DNA from 3 places in the Neobacillus sp. PS2-9 genome. Region 1 is predicted to be linked to each of the others. Evidence: riboswitches for the same ligand, from Rfam matches in the RefSeq annotation. Region 1 holds a riboswitch; each other region holds the start of a gene.
The links. Region 1 has a riboswitch for cyclic di-GMP ahead of RCG25_RS21605 (anti-repressor SinI family protein). Riboswitches for the same ligand answer to the same signal wherever they lie in the genome.
Positions count from the first base shown of each region.

Region 2: another riboswitch for cyclic di-GMP. It lies ahead of RCG25_RS15345 (hypothetical protein); the one in region 1 lies ahead of RCG25_RS21605 (anti-repressor SinI family protein).
Region 3: another riboswitch for cyclic di-GMP. It lies ahead of RCG25_RS20065 (DUF192 domain-containing protein); the one in region 1 lies ahead of RCG25_RS21605 (anti-repressor SinI family protein).

Region 1 covers NZ_CP133269.1:4,311,013-4,318,442, reverse strand. The annotation lists gene hutH (histidine ammonia-lyase) at 144-1,670, shown strand; gene RCG25_RS21630 (hypothetical protein) at 1,705-1,914, opposite strand; gene RCG25_RS21625 (DnaJ family domain-containing protein) at 2,061-2,438, shown strand; gene RCG25_RS21620 (hypothetical protein) at 3,323-3,463, opposite strand; gene RCG25_RS21615 (carbohydrate kinase family protein) at 3,726-4,694, shown strand; gene RCG25_RS21610 (pseudouridine-5'-phosphate glycosidase) at 4,691-5,605, shown strand; cyclic di-GMP riboswitch class I at 5,868-5,959, shown strand; gene RCG25_RS21605 (anti-repressor SinI family protein) at 5,990-6,121, shown strand; gene RCG25_RS21600 (helix-turn-helix domain-containing protein) at 6,197-6,529, opposite strand; gene map (type I methionyl aminopeptidase) at 6,790-7,430, shown strand, end outside.
Region 2 covers NZ_CP133269.1:3,023,909-3,031,338, forward strand. The annotation lists gene RCG25_RS15310 (FliH/SctL family protein) at 1-337, opposite strand, end outside; gene fliG (flagellar motor switch protein FliG) at 321-1,331, opposite strand; gene fliF (flagellar basal-body MS-ring/collar protein FliF) at 1,337-2,932, opposite strand; gene fliE (flagellar hook-basal body complex protein FliE) at 2,963-3,262, opposite strand; gene flgC (flagellar basal body rod protein FlgC) at 3,275-3,724, opposite strand; gene flgB (flagellar basal body rod protein FlgB) at 3,730-4,122, opposite strand; gene RCG25_RS15340 (glucosaminidase domain-containing protein) at 4,278-4,946, opposite strand; gene RCG25_RS15345 (hypothetical protein) at 5,091-5,405, opposite strand; cyclic di-GMP riboswitch class I at 5,558-5,643, opposite strand; gene RCG25_RS15350 (flagellar protein FliT) at 5,843-6,190, opposite strand; gene fliS (flagellar export chaperone FliS) at 6,205-6,585, opposite strand; gene RCG25_RS15360 (hypothetical protein) at 6,735-7,430, opposite strand, start outside.
Region 3 covers NZ_CP133269.1:3,994,183-4,001,612, forward strand. The annotation lists gene RCG25_RS20045 (pilus assembly protein TadG-related protein) at 1-793, opposite strand, end outside; gene RCG25_RS20050 (TadE/TadG family type IV pilus assembly protein) at 803-1,186, opposite strand; gene RCG25_RS20055 (A24 family peptidase) at 1,183-1,692, opposite strand; gene RCG25_RS20060 (Flp family type IVb pilin) at 1,799-1,981, opposite strand; gene RCG25_RS20065 (DUF192 domain-containing protein) at 1,998-2,339, opposite strand; cyclic di-GMP riboswitch class I at 2,467-2,553, opposite strand; gene RCG25_RS20070 (spore germination protein) at 2,814-3,035, shown strand; gene RCG25_RS20075 (spore germination protein GerPB) at 3,053-3,304, shown strand; gene gerPC (spore germination protein GerPC) at 3,359-3,973, shown strand; gene RCG25_RS20085 (spore gernimation protein GerPD) at 3,970-4,152, shown strand; gene RCG25_RS20090 (spore germination protein GerPE) at 4,155-4,553, shown strand; gene RCG25_RS20095 (spore germination protein) at 4,608-4,826, shown strand; gene addA (helicase-exonuclease AddAB subunit AddA) at 4,869-7,430, opposite strand, start outside.

The DNA.
Region 1 (7,430 bases):
AATGGAATGATTTTCATGAGCCATTATCAAAAAACAATTCCATATTTAATAACAATTATAAAAGAGGCTGAACTCCAAATCTAAAGTGATAAGGAGTCCAGCCTCTTTCTTTATTATACTAAAGTGGTAGAGGAGCGAGAAAAATGATTACATTAACAGGTGAAAGTTTAACGCTAGAACAAATGAAGGAAGTATTATACCGAGGTCAAAAGGTTCGAGCTTCAGAGAAGAGTATGGAAGCAGTTAAAAAGAGCAGAGAAGCTGTCGATCGAATTGTTTCAGAATCGAGAGTAGTATATGGGATTACGACTGGGTTTGGAAAGTTCAGCGATGTGTTAATTGATAAAAATCATGTTCAGGACCTTCAACTAAATTTAATTCGCTCACATGCATGTGGTGTGGGAGAACCATTTCCTGAAATTGTTTCAAAAGCAATGGTCCTTCTTCGTGCCAATGCACTCCTTAAAGGCTTTTCTGGAGTTAGACCGATTATTATTGAAAAACTCTTAGAGCTGGTTAATCTGGAGATTATTCCTGTTATTCCACAGCAGGGCTCTTTAGGTGCAAGTGGTGACTTAGCGCCGCTGTCCCACCTTGCTTTAGTTTTAATTGGGGAAGGGGAAGTTTTTTATAAAGGAAATCAGATGGAAGCAATAAGTGCGCTTCAACAAGAGGGAATCCTTCCAGTCACATTAGAGGCGAAGGAAGGTCTGGCACTTATTAATGGGACACAAGCAATGACAGCCATGGGTGTGGTTGGTTATCTAGAAGCAGAGCAGCTGGCGTTTGAAAGCGAACTGATCGCCTCTATGACTATAGAAGGATTAAATGGCATTATTGATGCCTTTGCGGAAGAAGTTCATGTAGCAAGGGGCTATAAACAGCAAATTGATACAGCGCGAAGGATTCGTGGTTATTTAAGTGATAGTTTATTAACAACGCAGCAAGGTGAATTAAGGGTACAGGATGCCTATTCCTTACGCTGTATTCCACAAGTCCATGGTGCTTCATGGCAGGTCTTGGATTATGTAAAAGAAAAATTAGAAATAGAAATGAATGCTGCAACCGATAACCCGTTAATTTTTGATGATGGGGAAAAGGTCATTTCGGGAGGAAACTTCCATGGGCAGCCTATTGCGTTCGCGATGGATTTTATGAAAATTGCGGTTGCGGAATTGGCCAATATTTCAGAGCGAAGAATTGAACGGTTAGTGAATCCACAATTAAATGATTTGCCAGCATTCCTAAGCCCTCAGCCAGGTTTACAATCTGGCGCCATGATTATGCAGTATGCAGCGGCGGCACTAGTATCAGAAAATAAAACACTAGCACATCCAGCGAGTGTGGATTCGATTCCATCCTCAGCAAACCAAGAGGACCATGTGAGTATGGGAACGATTGCCTCTAGGCATGCGTATCAAATCATTCAAAACGTTAGAAGAGTTTTAGCAATTGAATTAATTTGTGCCATGCAGGCGGTTGAGATTCGCGGTGTTGAAAAAATGGCGACTCAAACGAAAAGGTTCTTTGAAAAGGGACGCGAGCAAGTAGCTTCCCTTAAACAGGACCGGGTGTTCTCAAAGGATATCGAAAAAGCGGCCAAATGGTTAAAAGAAATTGAGATTTCTCATTTTATAAAAGAATTTACTGTGGAAAAAGAACAATATTAATGGGCAACGAAAAAGGCGTGAAAACTCACGCCTTTTACTCTGTCTGATCCTGTTCTGAAAGCAAGCGGGCAGTATCGCCGCGATATTCTTCTTCATTCTCGACTCTATTTTTAAATGCTTCTCTTACTACCAGGAATTCTTCATCCCCAACTGCTTCTTTTCCTTTTTTCTCCGTTAAGCTATCTTGTGGAAAATTACCAGGATGACTCTTGTTCTTATGGTTAAAATGTTCTCCGCGTGACAAAATCAACACTCCTTTCATCTACGCATGTAGCATTCCCAAAACTTCGAAAAATAATTACGGATGGGACGGGGTTGCCATTTTAATTATCAGATGTGACTTGATATACTTAACATAGGGAAAATGGTAATAATAAGGAGGTCTAAAGCATGGATCTGTTTCACATTGTCTCAGAAGATCGCATCAAAAAAGCTTATCAAGATGGTGAATTCGACAATCTACCAGGATTGGGTAAACCATTGCAGTTAGAAGATTTATCGGGAATTCCTGAGGAGCTCCGTATGGCTTATAAATTGCTGAAAAATGCAGGATATACTCAGGAGGAAGGTCAGCTGCGGCAAGAAATGATGACAATCGAGGGATTATTGAAGAAATGTGATGACTCCACTGAGAAGGAAAGCCTCCAAAAGAAATTGAATGAAAAACTCCTTCGGTTTAACCAACTAATGTCCAAACGAGGAGTAAAGACAAATTCAGCCATTTTTAAAAATTATGAGCAAAAAGTGCAGAAGAAAATAAAATATTAACATAATAGGTCTTTACGAGCCCCAAGTGGGTATGGAGAAGGCAATACGGTCGCATAGACCTCGTCTAAGCGACCAAAATCCATCTCCAGAAGGCAATACGGTCGCATAGACCCCGTCTAAGCGACCAAAATCCATCTCCAGAAGGCAATTAGGTCGCATAGACCCCGTCTAAGCGACCAAAATCATTCTCCAGAAGGCAATACGGTCGCATAGACCCCGTCTAAGCGACCAAAATCCTTCTCTAGAAGGCAATACGGTCGCATAGACCCCGTCTAAGCGACCAAACCCCTTCTCCATCAAGCAGTACGGTCGCATAGACCTCGTTTAAGCGACCAAAATCATTCTCCAGAAGGCAGTAAGGTCGCATAGACCCCGTCTAAGCGACCAAAATCATTCTCCAGAAGGCAATATGGTCGCATAGACCCCGTCTAAGCGACCAAAATCCTTCTCTAGAAGGCAATACGGTCGCATAGACCCCGTCTAAGCGACCAAAATCCTTCTCTAGAAGGCAATACGGTCACATAGACCCCGTCTAAGCGACCAAAATCCTTCTCTAGAAGGCAATACGGTCGCATAGACCCCGTCTAAGCGACCAAACCCCTTCTCCATCAAGCAGTACGGTCGCATAGACCTCGTTTAAGCGACCTAATTCATTTCCACCAGGCAATTAAGCCTCGTAGAAAAGGAAAACCGGTCGCGTAGAAGAGGTACGAGCCCCAAAGAGGTATGGAAAGGGCGAACCGATAACGTAGAAGTGTTCTACCAGCCCCAAGAGAGTATGGAAAAGGAAAACCGGTAACGTAGGGTCGTTCTCGTTCAATACAAATTAATAAAGCTAACAAAAAAAGCTGGTGGAAGTGAGCATCATACACTTTTCACCAGCTTTATTTTATTTCTCCCCCTGGAGACTCTCCAGTCGAGGCATCTTCTTGTTTGTCCGGTTTGCACATACGGTCGAGTAGAAAACCAGCAAACACCATAAACGCAATCGGAATTGAGTAATTTAAAACATGAATCACAGTCATAGCATTAAACACCACCTTTTATTTTGAATATTAATAATATTTAGTATATTTATACGTTGTTTATATTATATGTTAACTGTCACATTTTAGACAAATTTTATTAACATAAATCACTGTTGTTTAGCAGTGTACTCAAATAGCAAAATGTTTTTCTATTTTTTAACAGGATTTTCAAGATTCGTATCGTAATAGTTATATGAGTAGGGAATATTATGAAATTTTGACTTGCTTAACAAAGGATCTTAAGGAGTGGATGCTAACAATGAACAAACAGGAAGCAATCATTTTTGATATTCTCTGTATTGGTGGAGCGAATGTAGACCGTAAAATTCAGGCGCTTAAACAGTTGGAGTATGGAACATCAAACCCAGCCATAAGCTCAATGTCACGGGGCGGAGTCGCAAGAAATATAGCAGAAAACTCAGGCCGGATAGGTCTAAAAACATCTCTGTTTGCTTATGTTGGCTCAGATCCTGAAGGAGAATGGCTACTAGAGAACACTAAAAATTTTGTGGAAGTAAGTCCTACACAAATCATACAAGGAAAATCTACCGGCACTTATACTGCCGTAATTGATCCATTAGGTGAAATGGAAATCGCACTAGCTGACATGGCTATATATGATGAAGTGAAAGAATCCATTTTTGAAGATATATGGACCTATATCGAAAAATCAAAAATGATTTTATTAGACACAAACTTTCCAAAAACAATCATTCAACAAGTAATTACTGACTGTAAAAACTTCATGAAGCCTATTTGTATTGCTACAGTTTCCGCTCCGAAATCAGAAAAGCTCCCAGCATCCCTTGAAGGTGTAACCTGGCTGGTGGCCAACCATAAAGAGGCAGAGGCGTTATCTAACCTAGAAATCAAATCAGAAGGAGACTTCTACCAAGCAGCTGAAGTCATTTTGAAAAAAGGTGTGGAGAAAGTAGTTATTACTCGAGGTGAGAAGGGATTAATTTATTATACAAAGGCTGGCGAAGCTGGGGCGTTACTACCTCCGACTGTTCCGATTGTAGATGTAACGGGGGCAGGAGACTCTCTTATTGCCGGAATTTTATTTGGCTATCTTAAGGGGCTGAATACCGAAGATTCATGTAAAATTGGTCTTTCCTGTTCATTGATTACCATAAATTCAAATGAAACGGTAAATCCCAAATTAAACCAGAAAACCTTACTTGAAACGTATCAGAAATACTTCAGTAAAGGGGTCACCAAGCGATGAACCAAGAATATCTGTCCTTTTCTGAGGAAGTACTTAAAGCCAAAAGAGAAGGTAAGCCCATTGTTGCACTTGAATCGACGATTATTTCACATGGGATGCCGTACCCTCAGAATGTAGAGACTGCAAGGGAAGTAGAAGAAATTATCCGTCAGAATGGGGCTGTACCAGCAACCATTGCTATCATTAATGGGAAAATCAAGATTGGTTTATCTGAAGAGGATTTAGAATTTTTAGCCACTAGTAAGGAGATCATGAAAGCAAGCCGGCGGGACCTCCCCTACTTAATCGCAGCACAAAAACATGGAGCCACAACGGTAGCAGCGACCATGATTTGTGCACAAATGGGTGGAATTGACGTGTTTGTGACAGGTGGTATTGGCGGTGTTCACCGCGGAGCAGAAGTAACAATGGATATTTCAGCTGACTTGCAGGAATTAGCAAAAACAAATGTAGCAGTCGTTTGTGCAGGAGCAAAATCAATTCTTGATTTAGGCTTAACGTTGGAATATTTAGAAACCAACGGAGTGCCCGTCATTGGTTATCAAACAGAGATTCTGCCAGCTTTTTATACGAGAACAAGTCCATATAAAGTAAATTTCCGAGTGGATTCCCCTGAAGAAGCTTCGGCGTTAATGAAGGCTAAATGGGATTTAGGGTTACAAGGTGGGATCGTCATCGCCAATCCTATACCAGAACCCTATGCTATGGATGAAGCTGTAATCAATAAGGTTATAGAGGTTGCTTTAAACGAGGCCAAAAGTAAGGACATTCATGGTAAAGATGTCACACCTTTTCTCTTAAGCAGGGTAAAAGAGCTAACAGAAGGATCAAGTTTAGAAGCAAATATTGCACTAGTAAAACACAATGCTAAAATAGGTGCGCTTATTGCAGCAGTAAAAGGCGACAAATAATCATACATTTTAAAGGGAGGATTTGACCTAATTTCCTTCCTTTTTTAATTTCCTCTCTCGAAAATGGTAGTAAAAGGAATTTTTTGTAGAAAAATAAGATAATTTGTGTATAAAAGTAGTTCGAAAATTATAAAAAAAAGACAAAAAACAACAACCTATTATAAAAGGACTAGATATAATGAACATATCATTTAGTATTAAGTATTTTTACCTAAACAAATAGTGGATAAATGGAAGAATGTAATACTTAAGTTGTAGGACGAACAGAAAAGGGCAAACCTGTTGAAAAGTAGGGACGCAAAACCGAGGATCTAAGGTAGGCATGGTGCTTGCTATGATGGCCGGGTTACCTGGAATACGATAAGTATTTTAGGGGTGAGAATAATGTTGATTACAGAGAGAGACGTGGATGTAATTGATCAGGAATGGATGGCGCTCATATTAGAAGCAAAGGAACTTGGCTTATCTATTACAGATGTTCGGGAATTCCTTCACCAAGATGGTCAAAAGAACTAACTTGGTACATATTAAAAAAAGCATTCTACAGAAGAGGTTTCTTTTGTAGAATGCTTTTCTTCTTTATAGACAAAATTATTCGTTACTACTATTTTGATTTATTCTCCACTTATTAAATTCCAAGAAGTCACGAAATTGTTCTTTTGAAACGCCAGATCCCATTGCTTCTTTAACTAAGTTCATCCATTCACTGTCTAACTCATCCTTATTAATTTGCTCATGGATAAAATGTTCAACGGGTAAATTTAATACGGCTGCAATTTTTTCAAGAAATTGTATAGATGGATTTTTTTGCAGGTTTCTTTCAAGAGAGCTTAAATAAGACTTAGCGACACCAGCTTGCTCTGCAAGTTCGGAAAGAGACATCTTCTTTTCTAAGCGAAATTTTTTAACGCGGTCTCCAATCATTTCATTCACACACCTATTAAACATATTTATACGTTAATTCTACCAAAAAGAATGAAAAAGTACCATATTAAGAACGAAGGAATATGACAAAATAGTGAATATTATAAAATGGTCCTCTTGAAAAGCCCAAGGGTAAGAAGTTCTTTTGAAAAATTGGCGGATTCGAGTTACTATTAATAGTGTTTCCAAAAGAGAATATAGTTTAATGCGAACCGTAAAGCATACTATACATAAAAATATTCAAAAAGGCAGGGAAAAGAATGATTGTCCTGAAATCACAACGTGAAATTGAAGCGATGAAAAAGGCTGGAGAAATCCTTGCGGCCTGTCATAAGGAAATTGCTAAATTAATTAAGCCAGGTGTAACTACTTGGGAAATTGACCAGTTTGTTAATAAATTCTTAAGCGAACACAAGGCCACACCCGAGCAAAAGGGATATAAAGGCTATGAATATGCAACATGTGCAAGTATCAATGATGAAATTTGCCATGGCTTTCCAAGAAAAGAGCCATTAAATGAAGGAGATATTGTTACCATTGATATGGTCGTCAATTATAATGGTGCCTTAGCTGATTCTGCATGGTCTTATGCGGTAGGAAATATTTCTAAAGAAACAGAGCATTTATTAAAAGTGACAAAGGAAGCATTATATAAAGGTATTGAGCAAGCGGTTGTAGGCAATCGAATCGGTGATATTGGTCATGCGATCCAAACCTATGTGGAAAGTGAAGGTTTATCGGTTGTAAGAGACTTTATTGGTCACGGCATAGGAGCTGTGATTCATGAGAAACCGGATGTTCCTCATTATGGGCTGCCAGGAAAAGGGGCAAGAATTAAAGAGGGAATGGTCTTTACGATTGAGCCGATGGTAAATATCGGTCAATATCAAACGAAGATGGA
Region 2 (7,430 bases), 1.3 Mb from region 1:
CAGTGGTGTAACCTTCCTGATAACCTTTTTGTTTCGCTTCAATAGATAAATCCTCAAGTTTCTGATGATTTTCATCCCACCATTGGCTTATTTTTTCTTCTGTTGCTGATTCTAGTAATCGGGCATTTTTATCTGCATTTTCTACAATGGTTTGTGCTTCTGCTTCAGCCGCTTGAATTATTTGTTGCAGATAAACACTATTCACCGCATCATTAGTTTCTTGATGCGGTGTCTCTTGGTCGTTACGATTAATAACTATCCGTGGTTGAGAAATTACTTTTTTTTCTTCAAGTACAGAGAGATTGGAAGACTTAAACACCTTAGAATAAGACATCATCCGAACCACCTCGAGCAATAACAACCTCACCGGAATCCTCTAAACGGCGGATAATAGAAACAATTCTTCCTTGTGCTTCCTCCACATCCTTAACTCTAACCGGTCCAAGGTACTGCATTTCTTCTTCGAACGTTTCGACCATACGTTGTGACATGTTCTCGAAAATAACTTTTTTGACTTCTGCACTTGAGGCTTTCAAGGCAAGTAGTAAATCCTGATTTTCCACCTCTTGGATGACGCGCTGAATTGCACGTTTATCCAATGTAATGATATCCTCGAATACAAACATCCGTTTTTTGATTTCATCCACAAGTTCTGGATCCTTCGATTCAAGCTGCTCAAGAATGGTCTTCTCAGTTGTACGATCAACACCATTAAGAATGCTGACAATGGACTCAATTCCACCGACCACTGTAAAGTCATGACGAATCGTCGATGCCAGCTTTTGTTCAAGAATATTTTCTACTTCCTTAATTACTTCAGGAGAAGTTTGTTCTAATACTGCTATTCTCCTTGCAACATCCGATTGTAATTCTTCAGGTAGTGAAGAGAGAATCATAGAAGATTGCTGCGGCTCTAAATGAGCTAATACCAATGCAATCGTCTGCGGATGCTCATTTTGAAGAAAATGATAAATTTGCATGGCATCCACACGACGAGCAAAATCAAAGGGTTTCACTTGTAATTGTGTCGTTAAACGATAAATAATCTCCTGTGCACGGTCTTTTCCTAATGCCGACTCTAATACATCTTGCGCATAGCTAATACCACCCATTTGCAGGAAGTCTTGTGCAATACACATTTCATGAAATTCCTTCAACACTTCTTCTTTTTCTTTCTGATCCACCTTTTGAATATTAGCAATCGCGAGGGTTAATTGATCAATCTCTTCCTCAGGTAAATGCTTAAATACCTTGGCAGAGCCCTCCTTGCCCATCGCAATAAGCAATATCGCTGCTTTCTGTTTTCCAGTCAACTTTAGTGCTGTAGCCATGGGACTTAAACCTCCTCTTCATGTATCCAAGTTCTAATAACTTTTGAAAAATCTTCTGGTCTTTGCTCAAGCAGCTTTTTCAATTGACTCTCCACACTCATATCCTGCTCAGCAAAATAATCCGCTTCTTTAACCGGTCCTGATGTAGAAAAATCAAGTTCTTCTTCCATTTCCTCTTGTTTATGTTTTCTTCTACGTAATAAAAACCAAGTTAGTCCTCCAAGTAATAGGAGTCCTCCAGCAGCTACAGCGCCAATTAACAGCCAATTTTGTGCAGATGCACTTTCCACAGCAGTATTCTTTGCAAATGAATGAGGAAAAACAGTGATCCGCTGATCTATTTCTTTTTGGCTTAAATTTGGATGGCCAAGCGCTGTACGTACTGTATTCGCCACAATATTTTTAATATTATCTTGTGTGGCTTTTGATAATGTATTGGCTTTAGGTGAATCTGGCTCTACACCAACATTGATAGTAATATCCTCTATTTGATAAGGACTTTTTATGATTTCGTTATTAATTCTATTCACTTCATAATTGACCCTATTTTCAGACTCTTCATAATTGCTTTCGCCACCAGAATTAGTCCCAACATAACCAGGAACATCGGTTTCACCTGTTCCAACTACGCCACCAGGATTTGAACCTGTTCCATTGTAAGATTTGGAGGTTTTTTCTGAACTAATTGCAATTCCGTTATTATTATTATCGGTAGGCTTAACTAATTTTTCTTCGGTTTTGACTTTATCAAAATTCATTTTTACAAACGTGTGAACGAACACTTTATCCGTTCCAAGTATGTTACCTAATAAACTATGAAGATCCTGCTGAATATCCCGTTCAACATTTTGTTGTACTTTACGTTGTTCATCATATTTATCAAGTGCAGGGTCTTCATCATCTGATTCCGACAACGCTAGAGTCTCACTATATTGATTCATAATCGTGATGTTTTCTACTGGCAAGTTTGGGACACTGCGGGAAACTAAGGTATATAGCGCTTTAATTTGCTGTGAACTTAGCTTTGCACCTGGTTCAACCTCTACCATCACTGAAGCACTTGCTTTTTGTTCTTCTCCTTGTTGAACGAACACTGAATTTTCGGGTAAGGTCACAATGACCTCCGCATTTTTAATTCCAGCCACATGTTTAATCACTTCAGCTACTTGATTTTGCATCGCTTCACGTTCAAGAATATCGTACTGTCTGTCCGTTGCGCCAAAAGAGAGATTTTGACCAAAAATATCGTAGTTAATTTTGTTGTCTTTTGGATACCCCTTGGATGCAAGACTGACTAATAAATCAGGGGCATCTTTTTTAGGCACTTCTATACTTGTTCCCGTGTCGGAAAGTTTGTACTCTGTGTAGCCTTCCTTGTCCAATTCTGCTTTTATGTCCCCAACTTCCCTTTGGGATAATTGACCAGTGTATAACGGTACATATTGAGGTCGTGACGCAAAGAAGATAAAGGTAGAAAGGGCAACTAAAAGAAATAAAAATGTCCCTACGATGAGTCCTTTTTGTTTTGAACTTTTGGAGTTCCACCAACTGCCAAATAGCTCTCCTGTATGTTTAAGTTGATCTATCCATGATCGTTTCATTTCTCACCCTGCCTAGCTTTCTATCATTCTTTAAAATTGCATCCGCATCATTTCTTGATAAGCCTCTACTGCCTTATCCCTAATAGTAACGGTTAGTTCTAAAGCAACCTTCGCCTTTTGTGATGCAATCGTTACATCATGTATATTATCAATTTCCCCTGCCGCAGCTTTGACGGTTAGATCCGAGGCTTGCTTTACTGTATTATCGACGTTTTCCAAGTAACCTTTAAGCACGCCTGAAAACGAGTTTGATGTCGAACCCGATTCCACATTTTGAATAGGATTTTGATTAATTTTGATAAGTCCACTATTTATACCAGAAACGTTCATTTATGCTTCCCCCTAACGGCCTATTTCTAAAGCCTTTAACATCATTGATTTTCCAGTATTAAATGAAGTGACATTTGCTTCATATGCTCTTGAAGCAGCCAATAAATCTATCATTTCCTTTGATAGGTCGACATTTGGCATCATGACATAGCCATCCGCATTCGCATCAGGATTTGATGGGTCTAAGACCATTTTGAATGGTGTCTTGTCATTAACTATCCCTGAAACTCTAACACCTTGGAGCTGGGATTGTGATTGTTTTTCCATCGCCCCTTGTAAAATTTGGTTAAATGACTTTTCTCTTGGTTCCATCATCACCATTTTACGTCGGTAGGGTTCCCATTTTCCATTTACAAAAGATCCTCTTGTCGATTCTGCATTCGCAATATTGGAAGAGACAACATCCATTCTTAGACGTTGTGCGGTCAAGGCTGATGCACTAATATTTAACGAATCAAACATGTTCCTTAACTCCTTCCTTTAATCGCTATAGATAATTGTTGAAATTCACTGTTAATTTGTTCCGTAAGTGTGTAGTACCAGAGTGAATTTTTTCCCATGCGAGTCATTTCTTCATCGACATCTACGTTGTTCCCGCTGTTTTGCATGACGGTATTCGTATTCTCAACAACGCTTGCTGAAGGTATTATTGATGGTCTTCCAATGACCAAATGGCGGGCATCGGAACGATTTCCTTCAAAATTTGTTTGATTAGTTAAGTGTTTTTTCAGTATATCTTCAAAAACTACTTGTTTTGCTTTATATCCAGGAGTTTCAGCATTTGATATATTATTAGAAATCACCTGTTGGCGTAAACTGGAAGCATCTAATGCCTTTTGTAGGAGGTTAATATTAGTCAACTTTCTCCTCCTCCTTTCCACCTATAAAACTTTGACATTTTTCGATAAATATCAACAAATTATTAACATTCAATCATCAATATACTATAAAAAAGGTATTTAAATCTACACTTTTTTACATAGTAAAAGTGTGTTATAGGAACATTATGTGAATATCAAGCTTTTAACTGGCCAAAAAACTTACTCACCCCTGTAACCCAATGATTATTCAGATTAGTAGGGTCATTCTCCGCACCAACAGGGGCATATTTTCCAGCAATTTTAGTTATGCTTGTTAGCCCCATTCCAAGATAATTCTTACTTATATTTCGAGCCATATCCATAATACTTTCTTCAATAGAGGGATAGGATCTTAACCCATTTTTCCCCATCATTCCAGCAATGTTATTTTTAACATTGGCTGCTTTTGATGATCCGTTACCCGTTTCATGTTGAGCAATCGCTGCCAATAATGCTGGATCTACATTAAACCTTTTTCCAGCTTGAATAAATACTTCTCCCATACCTTTCAATTTTCCGCCAAGCACTTGATTAATTTTTTCTGCACCCATTGATTGAAAACGTAAAGATTCTGTTGAGTTAGACGCAAAAGAATCCATATCCATATTTGAATTTTCATTGGTAAAGGTCATGTTTTCTATAAAAGAAGGAAACGTGGGTTGGATGGAAGATGATGCATCGCCATTCATCATTTCATTTAAAACCGATGTAAAAAGGTTCGCAAATTCAGAATTAGTCGTCCCCATTTGTGAAGATAATTTTTCATTACGGGACAATGTACTAGTTAACATAGTTTTGGTAAACCAATCATCACCTATTTTCAATGGAAAGCTCCTTTCTTCTGCTTCAAATCTACTATTTTGATTCTCACTACATTTATACAGAAAAAGAAGCGTGACTACGATAATTGCATCCGTGGTCACGCACAAGTATGTCCCAAACTTGACAACATTTTTAATACGATTTCATTAAATTGCACCTTCTAAAATCTTGCTTACATCCCCTAAACATTCTTCTGTAAGCATTGAAATGCATGTTAGCTGACCATTTTCAATTTTCCCTTCTACCAGGACAATTGTATTGATATCATTTTCTTGTTTCATAGCCAGAATTTGTTTCCCCATGTAAACGACATTTTTCACTATATAATAGGAGCAATTGATTGGGTATCCAAGCGTTATTTTAATTGGATGCTTGAAAAACGGTTTCTTCTTTTTAAATTCCATTAAATTTAAAATCTTACTATTGGCACGTTCGTCTGTTTTAATTTGTTGCAGGAACATTCATTTTTCCTCTCCTTAACCGAATGTTAAAGAATATAAAAATAACCCCGCCTTTTTGAAGGGGGGTTAACAGACAAAAAATATCTTTCAGGTGGGTATAGAAGTCCTATACCTTTGTAGACATTTTATACCTAGGTAAAACACCCTATCTTTTAGGCAGCTGGCTGGCATAGTGATTTTCTCCTTAGCCCCTTTAGCTTTGCGCCACTGATTTTCACCAGTTTTGCCTTGATCGAGATTCAATGTTTTTAGTATCTAAATAATCTCTAATCAAATAATAGAATGTTTTAACAATATCGAATATCCGACTATTTTCCCATTTTTGTCGAATTTACTAGGTATTTAGTTCTAAATTATAGAATATTACGTAGATTTATTTAGAATCATGTCATAAATTGTCATTTATTCAAATTTTTATGACTCAATCTATTACTTTTTTACCTTTTAGAATCTAAAAAGATTCCATTTGTTTGCTTACTATAAGTCCTATATTGTTGAGAGACAAGTTTTTGCTTCTTTTGCTGATTAATAAGGCTTTTTGTTTCTTTGAGATTTTCATCTAGTAGAGGTGCCATTTGTTGATCTAACAAGTAAGTGTCTTTTAATAATTTCTGCTCATTTGAAGTATATACATAATTCTTTTCGTGGTTTTTTTGCGCATCCACTCTACTCATTAATGCCTGTCTGTCATTAAGTAGTTTTTCAAATTCCTCATAATTTTCTTCCTTTAAGGAACTGCACATCTCTAGTGTTACTTCATAAATACTTTTTAGTATTTCTTCCATTTTTATCTCAGACCTTAGCTTTTTAATTTGGCTTGTTTCATTGCAGTTGACCAGGTATCCGATAATTCGACAGCGAATCCTTCAACTTCATCTAGTATTTCCGAATTCTTATTAAGATTCGCTTCGATTAACCGGGATTTCATATAATCATACATAGTAAGTAATTGTTCCGCTACACTATATTCTTTTTTTAAGGTTATCATTAATTCACTTAAAATATCCTGTGCTCTTAAATTATAGTTATTGCTATCTTCAAAGTTGTTATTTTTTAGAGCTGATTTAGATAATCGAATAAATTTGATCAATCCTTGATATAACATAAAGGTAAGATCTTCTGGTCTTGAAGTTGTGACAGCTTGTTTTTGATAGGTTTGATAAGGATTTTTTAGACCCATATTTGATTACTCCTTTTTCTTTCACACATTTTCGTCTATAAATAATTATCGGATAAACTATGTAATAGTTAAGTTCTTTGAAAAAAAACATAACAAAAAATATAATAAAAAAAGATAGTCCATTTCAAGATGGAGTATCTTTTTTATAATTAGCTACCGACCTGGAGAACAATTCCAAACCCATCAATAAGATAGTTAAGTCTTTGATTATACGATTTGAGGTTTTGAATTTTAGCTGCATCCCCCAATTTATTAAATGCAGTAATTTCTCTAGCAAGCTTAGAAACTTCTAACTGTAATTCGTCATTTCGTTTTTTCTCTTGTCTTAGTTGCTGTTCCTTCTTAACTAGCTTTTCCTTAAGTGCTTCTTTTTCATGGTTAATTGTCGATTTCATTGTCTCAACTTGTTGAACAGCTTCCTGGTTTTGAAGGGCCATATTGGTTAATTGGTATAACCCTCTCAACATTTCATTTAGGTTAAGACCTGGAAGTTGTTGTACGTTCGTAATAAGCCCTGATAAAATATCGAGCAAATCAGTATTCTGTTCAGTATTTTGATAGGAAGCTTGAGGAACTGCAGGTACCTCATTAATTGCTTCAATTGAAATTACCGGTACGTTATTTTCGTTAATCGTTGTAAAATGAAGGGCTTTTTGATTTGATTTTGGCTCTTTTTCATTCGACTTTAATGTGGAATAATATTTATAGTTTACAGATTGATAGCCTCGGTTCAGCAGTTGTGCTGCCTCCTCTAATATCTCCGTAATATTCAGTGCACCCTCTTCTTGCCGGTCTTTAATATATTGAAACATAAAGGTAATTTCATTTTTGGTCCATTTACGATT
Region 3 (7,430 bases), 320 kb from region 1:
TATAAAAATAGGCAAAACCAGTGACTTTTACCTGTTTTAATTGATTACTCGTATAGTTGTAAGGTTTATAAACCGGTACAAGCAGAATTCTAGAACAACTACGTAAACTGTAATCACCTGGTGGCTGTGTACAGCCATTTACCCGTTCATTTATTGCTGATCTTGTACTCCCTGCTATATTCCCTGTTTGCGTGTCAACGACATCGCCTATCTTTAGAAGTTCTGAATATCCGAATCTTAAATTTTGTTCATAGGTTTTTGCTCCAGGTCCACTAAGTGCCAAAATGCCGAAATTACCTGAAGATACTCCTGACGAGTCAACTTTTAGTTGGTAAGTTTTGTTATATTCAAGAACCACACTTTCGTCGATTCCTAATGGTGCAGCCCCTACTGCTTTTCCTATCACTCCTAGACCTGCTGTAGCTTTGGCTGTGACGTCTACTTTTTCGAAACCAAATAATTTCATAAACGTTAAGTTAACCGGTTTCGTTAACCGTGTGGTAACTTTACTTCCCATGTTAATATCAAGATTTGTTAACGTGCTAGTTGCCTTATGTGCATCTAAAATGTATTGAACCGTATTAGTAACCTTTTGTTCCGTATTCGGCAGCTCCTGTGCACCAGAAAGAACGGCTGCATTTGCAACCTTTTGTAACTTCGCTTTTTCCATATAAATAAGGCTTCCATCTATCGCCAGACCTGCCATGCATAGAATTGTCATTAGTGAGATTGCACCTAGAATGAGAACATTCCCTTTTTCATCCTTTAGAAATTTATTAAAAAAGTTACGCATTTTTATCCCTCACTCTACGCGAATCGTTGAACTTGTTTCGATGGCAAAATCTGAAGGGAAAAACTTAGAAATCATAGGAGTTAAAAAAGTCATTGGATACTTTAGCTTTACCGTTACATAGTCACCTGAATGCCTGACTGTATCTGCTGGAGTAATCGTCACCTGTAATTTTGTCTGATCCCCTAAATGGATATATTGGTGGGCGAAGGTTGAAATGTCTGCATCCTTCTTCCCGAGACCACCTAACCTAACCGTTTCCTGCGCAGCCATCTGCAAATGCGCATAGGAATAAATCACTCTACCAAAATCAAGGATTCCCACTAAAATTAATAGAAAAATAGGAACGATAAGCGCTGTTTCCACCAACGATTGGCCACGCTCATCCTTTTTCATTGGAAAAGAACTCCGGGAAAATATGCTTGATAGATAGCTCCCGCTGCAATAGCTACCCCGTAAGGTAGAGTTGTTTTCATCGAGTTGCTATCTTCCAATAGAGGAAGTCTTATCCCATGACGCAGTCCATGTAGCAGGTAAATTACTCTCTTTAACAGTCCTTTACGATAAAATAGAAATAAGATGGCCATGATTCCTCCTGCAAGTGCCATGTATATTGAAGCCATTAAAACAAAACTTATTCCTTTTATTCCACCGATTACAGCAAGAAGTTTCACATCTCCTGCACCCATTCCGCCTAGGAGATAAGGAATTAATAATATACCCAAACCAACAGCGGTACCAAGGAGGGCTTCTGTCAACCCGTGCCATCCCCCTGTAATAATATGAAACACCCATGCAATTATTAAAAAGGGAAATAATACCGCATTATAAATTTTACTTTCCTTTAAGTCGGTGATTACACAAATGATTAAGAGAATAATTAATAAATAGGTACTCCACATCCTTCTTTGTCTCCTTTCCTATTTGGTATCATTGCAAGAAAAAAGCCTCACGTTTAAATTGAACGCAAGGCTATGATGAATAGATAAGATCAGAAATTAATTTTTATTAACCTTCAGCGTTAGCACCAAAAATAGCTGTTTGAGCATCCTTAAACAATTGTGTAATTTGACCTTTTAATGCAACAAGAACTGCCACTACACCCACTGCAATTAGTCCTAAAACCAAACCATACTCAGTCATACCTTGTCCTTGTTCTTCAGTTAATAAAGCTTTCATTTTTTTCATCATTTGTAAAAACCCCTTTTCAATTTATAGTTAAATAGTTTCCAATTTTTGTTTCCGTTTTTTGAATCATGCCTGCTGGCAATTCTAAGACTGACTTTGCTCTTTTGTGATACTTTCCTACTGTTGCAGGCTTTACCGTTTCGTCCAGGCCTACAATTTCAAAATCTTCACTTAAGTAAAGGACATCGATGGAATAATTCATGAAGAATGTGTGAATGGATTGGCAGGGTTGGATTAACAAGCCGTGTCCTGCTGGTAAACTTTTCGAAAACATCAGCCCTTTTAATCTTTTAAAAAAGGTATCAGCTGTTGATAGATTGTTTGCCAGTTCCGCTCCGTTTGACAGATTCACGACTTTCACTTATTTCACCTCCGAATAAAAGAAATAACCCCGCCTTTACCGAAAGGGGGGTTAGTAAAATAGACTGCTAAATAGACATAGGAAACCTATGAGTAAATAGTAGTGCTAATATGAAACACCCTGTTCTTTCGGTAACTGGCTGGCGTAGTGCAAAAGCACCTTAGCCCCTTTAGCTTTGCGTCACTGATTTTCATCAGCTTTGCCTTTATCGAGAATCAGTGTTTGTTTGTCCGACTGATCTCTTACTCACATAATAAGACTTTTTCCTCTCTTGGAATATCCTACTAATATACTATTTTACGTCGAAATTTATAGGTATTTTTACCTATTTTCGACCTATGCCCTTATAAAATCGACATGAAATGCGAATATCATCCTCAATTTACCTCAGTTGCCAATTTATTTAGGCGAATCATTCACCATACAATCGCCCATACATATAATTTATAGATACCAATAAAAAGGATGTTGATCATGCCAGCCATTGTTGGAGTTGCACAGGTTATTACCCTTGGAAGCAGTTCAGTTTTCCATATTGGTGATGTGTATAAAATTATGCCATTTTCTACGGCCAAAACTTTCTCTGGAGCTGGTTCCTTTAATACAGGGGAGAGTTTACGTCTAAACAACAACATGAGTTCTACAAATACATCAGACCAAGATGGAATCGATCAACCAATTACCCTCAACGCTTAAAAAATGGGTGGTTTAAAATGAATTACTATATTCAGCAGTCAATTCAAATTAATTTCATAAGAATTGGAAGTATTTCCAATTCATCTGTTATGCAAATTGGAAGTGCTGGAATGATAAAACCTTCAGCATACCTATATAATACAGGGGGATTTACAGCCCCAGCTCCATCCCCCAAGCCAATTCAAGCTCTAGGAAGCTTAGTAGGTACACCAGCCGTTCCGTTACAGGCAGCTGTTAGAAAGCAAGACAACGCAGACGGAGACAACTAAACCTTTCAGCTATCTTTTTGGGTTCTTCGAGACTATCTATAGTGAGGTGATTTCATGTATCAGGATTATTCTCAATACCTTCAATGGCTGCAAATGTATATTCAAGCACAGGAAAAGAGAATCGTTACCTTGGAGGCTACTGTTCAAAAAATGCAAGAAGAAATGAAGCAAATAAAGGAGAAGCATCCTATTCGAGTCGATAAAATTGAATATAAATTTGATCAATTGAAGGTAGAAACTCTTGAAGGAACATTAAACATCGGACTTAATCCTTCTGACTTATCTGGAATTGAAGACTTTGCCGTTCAAAATCAGCAAATGAACGTCCCACCTCCACCGAAGGATCAAATGCAGCGATCCATGAAAATCGAAGAAGCAATTTACAGATATCTTGAGACAGATTTACCTTCAATAGTAGAAGCCACCCAAAGAGAATTAGATGTTCCACCGAATGAAGCTTATTTATCCTTTATCAAGCAAGATATAACGAAGCAACTTCCTAACCGAATTGAACATCATTTAAAAGCTAATCTACAAAACCAGCGGTCATCAGAAAATACAAATGTTGATGACTTAATCATTGAAGCAATCAAGCAGGAGATTAAGAATGGAGTATCCGTGTTTTTTACTAACCTGCCAGAACACGTGAAAGGGATGAAACCGGAATGAACTTTGAAGTCTATAACCGTGAGCTAATCGTCCAAAATATAAAAATTATTGGGGTAGCCAGCTCGTCATTAGTCTTGGTAGGCGATACGGAATCGATTCAATTAGCATCAACTTTTGATACACCTGCTGAATCCTTAATTATCGGTCCCTTTGTCCCACTGCAATCGGACGTGACTTGATTATGCTTGGCAGAACATCATGTGTAGATGCAATTAATATAGACATCGTCTCGTTTGCTTCTATCCTCCAACTAGGAGATTCCTGTATTATTAATGGATTTTCTAAAGCACTCGCTGTACAAAGGGAAACAGAGCAGTTTTATGGAAATGAAGGGGATCTTTTTTCCTATCCTGTCTATAGTGAGCCAATACCCTTCGAACCAGTAAACGAGGACCTTTTATTTTCTCAACATCACTTAAGCCCAGTTATTAAGGTTCATAACATTGACATCATCGCTATTTCATCCTCCTCGCTCTTACATGTAGGTAACAGCAAAGATGTTTCAATGGAGGTACGGGTAAAGCATATCAGACAGCTTCTGCCTGTTCCTAGAGAGGAAGACCAAGAACAAGGACAATGATCCACGCATAGGTTAAATATTATATGGAATCAGTCAATGAAAAGGATGTTTTAGATGCCAGCGATTATCGGTCCAGTACAAATCGTTAACGTAGGCGGGGGAATTGTGCAATTTGGGGATGCTTTATATATTTCACCGAAAAGCGGATCCAAAACAAATGCCGGTTCAGGAGCATTTAATACTGGGGGATTCATTATAACAAATAATGGATTAAGCGGTACGAATGTTCTTGATACAAACCTTATCGACCAGCCTATAGCGGGTAATAATTAAAAAATGAGGATGACTCAATGTCAGCCTCATTTTTTAATTAACTTATTTATTAACCTTTAAGATATGGGCTCCATCAAAGAAAAATAAATATCTTTCTACAACATTTCTTTTCCAAATCTGTTCAATCGCCCTTGTATATAAATTAATTTGCAGCTTGTAACGCTCTTCAAGGATAGGGCTTGCCTGTGAAAAACCACCTTTATACCTGTCTGTAATTCCATCTGATTTATAATCAATTAGTACCAAGCCATTTTCATCTTCAAGGATGCAATCAATAATTCCTTGTACAAAAACAGCTTCCTCTGAATCTTTCCAATTTGGATAAACTTCATTTGCAGGCAGTGAGAGTGTGAACGGGATTTCCCTATGAATAGCTTTCGCATGAAAATACCTTTGTCCCAGTTCTGAATGAAAAAACTGAACAATTAAATTGCTATCAATTACCTCCGCTTGCTCCGGGGTAAGCAGCTCATTATTTACCATCCATTCAAGTTGTTCCTTTATGGATTCCTCACTAAAAGGTCTTGATAGGTCCACATGCTGCATCACCATATGCATGGCTGTCCCCCGCTCAGCAGGGCTTAATTGTTTTTCCTGCATAAACTTAGGTCGCTTTGAGATGGTCTTCTTAAAATGCCGAACAAGTTCTGTACCGCTATGTTCATCCGCTATTTCCCTGCTGCGCTTGATTTCAGAAACCGATTGCTTTGAGCGATGGATTGCTGCGCTTGGATAAGAATATTCCCAAGTTAATCGGTCATGTATTTCCTCAGCAAAAAGGGATTCTACTGGTACTGGTTCTGCCTTTTGTACCATCTCCATAAAGTGGTCTTGTTCCAGTTCAAGTGTTAATTCCTGTTTTTTAATTTCTTCCGCATTTAGCAATGAAATGTTCCATGAAGAAGGATGATTGGTAATTTCTGATGGAACTAGTATATTGACTTCACCTCTAGTTCGTAATTCACTGCAGTCTTGATGGCGAATAAGTGCAGGACCAATCCAATCGATGTAGCTGTTTGCTGATGCCCTTTCATAATCCTTTAACAGCCATTTTGTATTAGAGGAGACATCATTCCACTGATCGATTTTTTTTAAGGCATCCTTTAAGGTAGCCGTTGCATATAGCTTCTCTTTTGCCCTTGTCATTGCCACGTATAATACACGCATTTCCTCGGCGAGCATTTCCATTTTCTTCTTTCGCTTAAAAGCAATTTGCGGCAGTGATGGATACGATATCCGTTTCTTTATATTGACATACTTCGCAGCAAATCCATATTCTTTATCTAGCATATATGGTTTACGAATATCGGACAAATTAAATTGTCTTGCCATTCCTGCCATAAACACAACCGGAAATTCGAGCCCTTTACTGCTATGGATGGTCATAATCCTCACAACATCCTCTTGCTCACCTAACGCTCTGGCAGCGCCTAAGTCATTCCCTCTTTCAATCATTCGTTCAATAAAACGTAAAAACCGGAATAACCCACGGAAGGAGGTTTGTTCATATTGCCGCGCTCTGTCATAAAGAGCTCGTAAATTCGCTTGGCGCTGTTTTCCACCCGGCAGACCTCCGACAAAATCATAGAACTGGGTATCACGGTATAACTGCCAAATTAACTCCGACAGTGAACCACGTCTTGCCATTGAACGCCATTCTGTTAGAGCATCATAAAAGCGTCGGACTTTTTCATAAAAAGTTTCAGTTGTCTCGTCAGGCTTGCTATGACAAAAAGTGGTAACGGCATCCCAAAAAGACCCCTTTTTCTGGTGAATGCGAATTTTTGCAAGTTCCTCTTCATTTAGACCTACGATAGGTGAACGCAGCACGGATGCAATCGGGATATCCTGGGAAGGATTATCAATCACTCGGAGCAAGGACATCATAATTGCAACTTCAGTTGCCTCAAAATAGCCTGTGGATAAATTGGCATAGATTGGAATGCCTTGCTGCTTAAATTCCTCCATTATTTGCGGTGCCCATGTCATGGATCTTAGCAGAATGACAATGTCTCGGTACATTAACGGACGGTTCGTCTTCGTTTTCGTATTATAAACAGGTGAACTCTGTTGGACTAATTCTTTAATTTTAGCAGCAATTACTCTGGCTTCAAGCTGAGATTGTTCAAGTTCTGCTGCATCAAATCCGGCCTGGGCCATTTCAGCCACTGCTTCTGTTTCCTCAGGCGTTTCTTGTAATTCAGCATTTTGATCGATAAGAATCAGCTCTACAGGAAATGGTTCATCGTCTGGATACGGTGCCCCATTCCGCAGTTCTGCTGCTTCATCGTATTCGATTTCACCAACTCTTACACCCATGATTTGTTTGAATATATAATTGGTCGCCTCGAGTACTTCTTTCCTGCTTCTAAAATTTCGTGCCAAATCAATTCGCAATCCTGTTGATTCACCAGTAACAGTAAAACGATTATACTTACCTAAAAATAGGTTTGGCTCTGCCAACCGGAACCGGTAGATGGACTGTTTCACATCCCCTACCATGAACAGGTTGCCAAATTGCTCCTCATCCTTCGTCACTAGCTTCAGTATTGTTTCTTGCACCATATTTGTATCCTGATATTCATCACAGTAGACTTCTTTAAA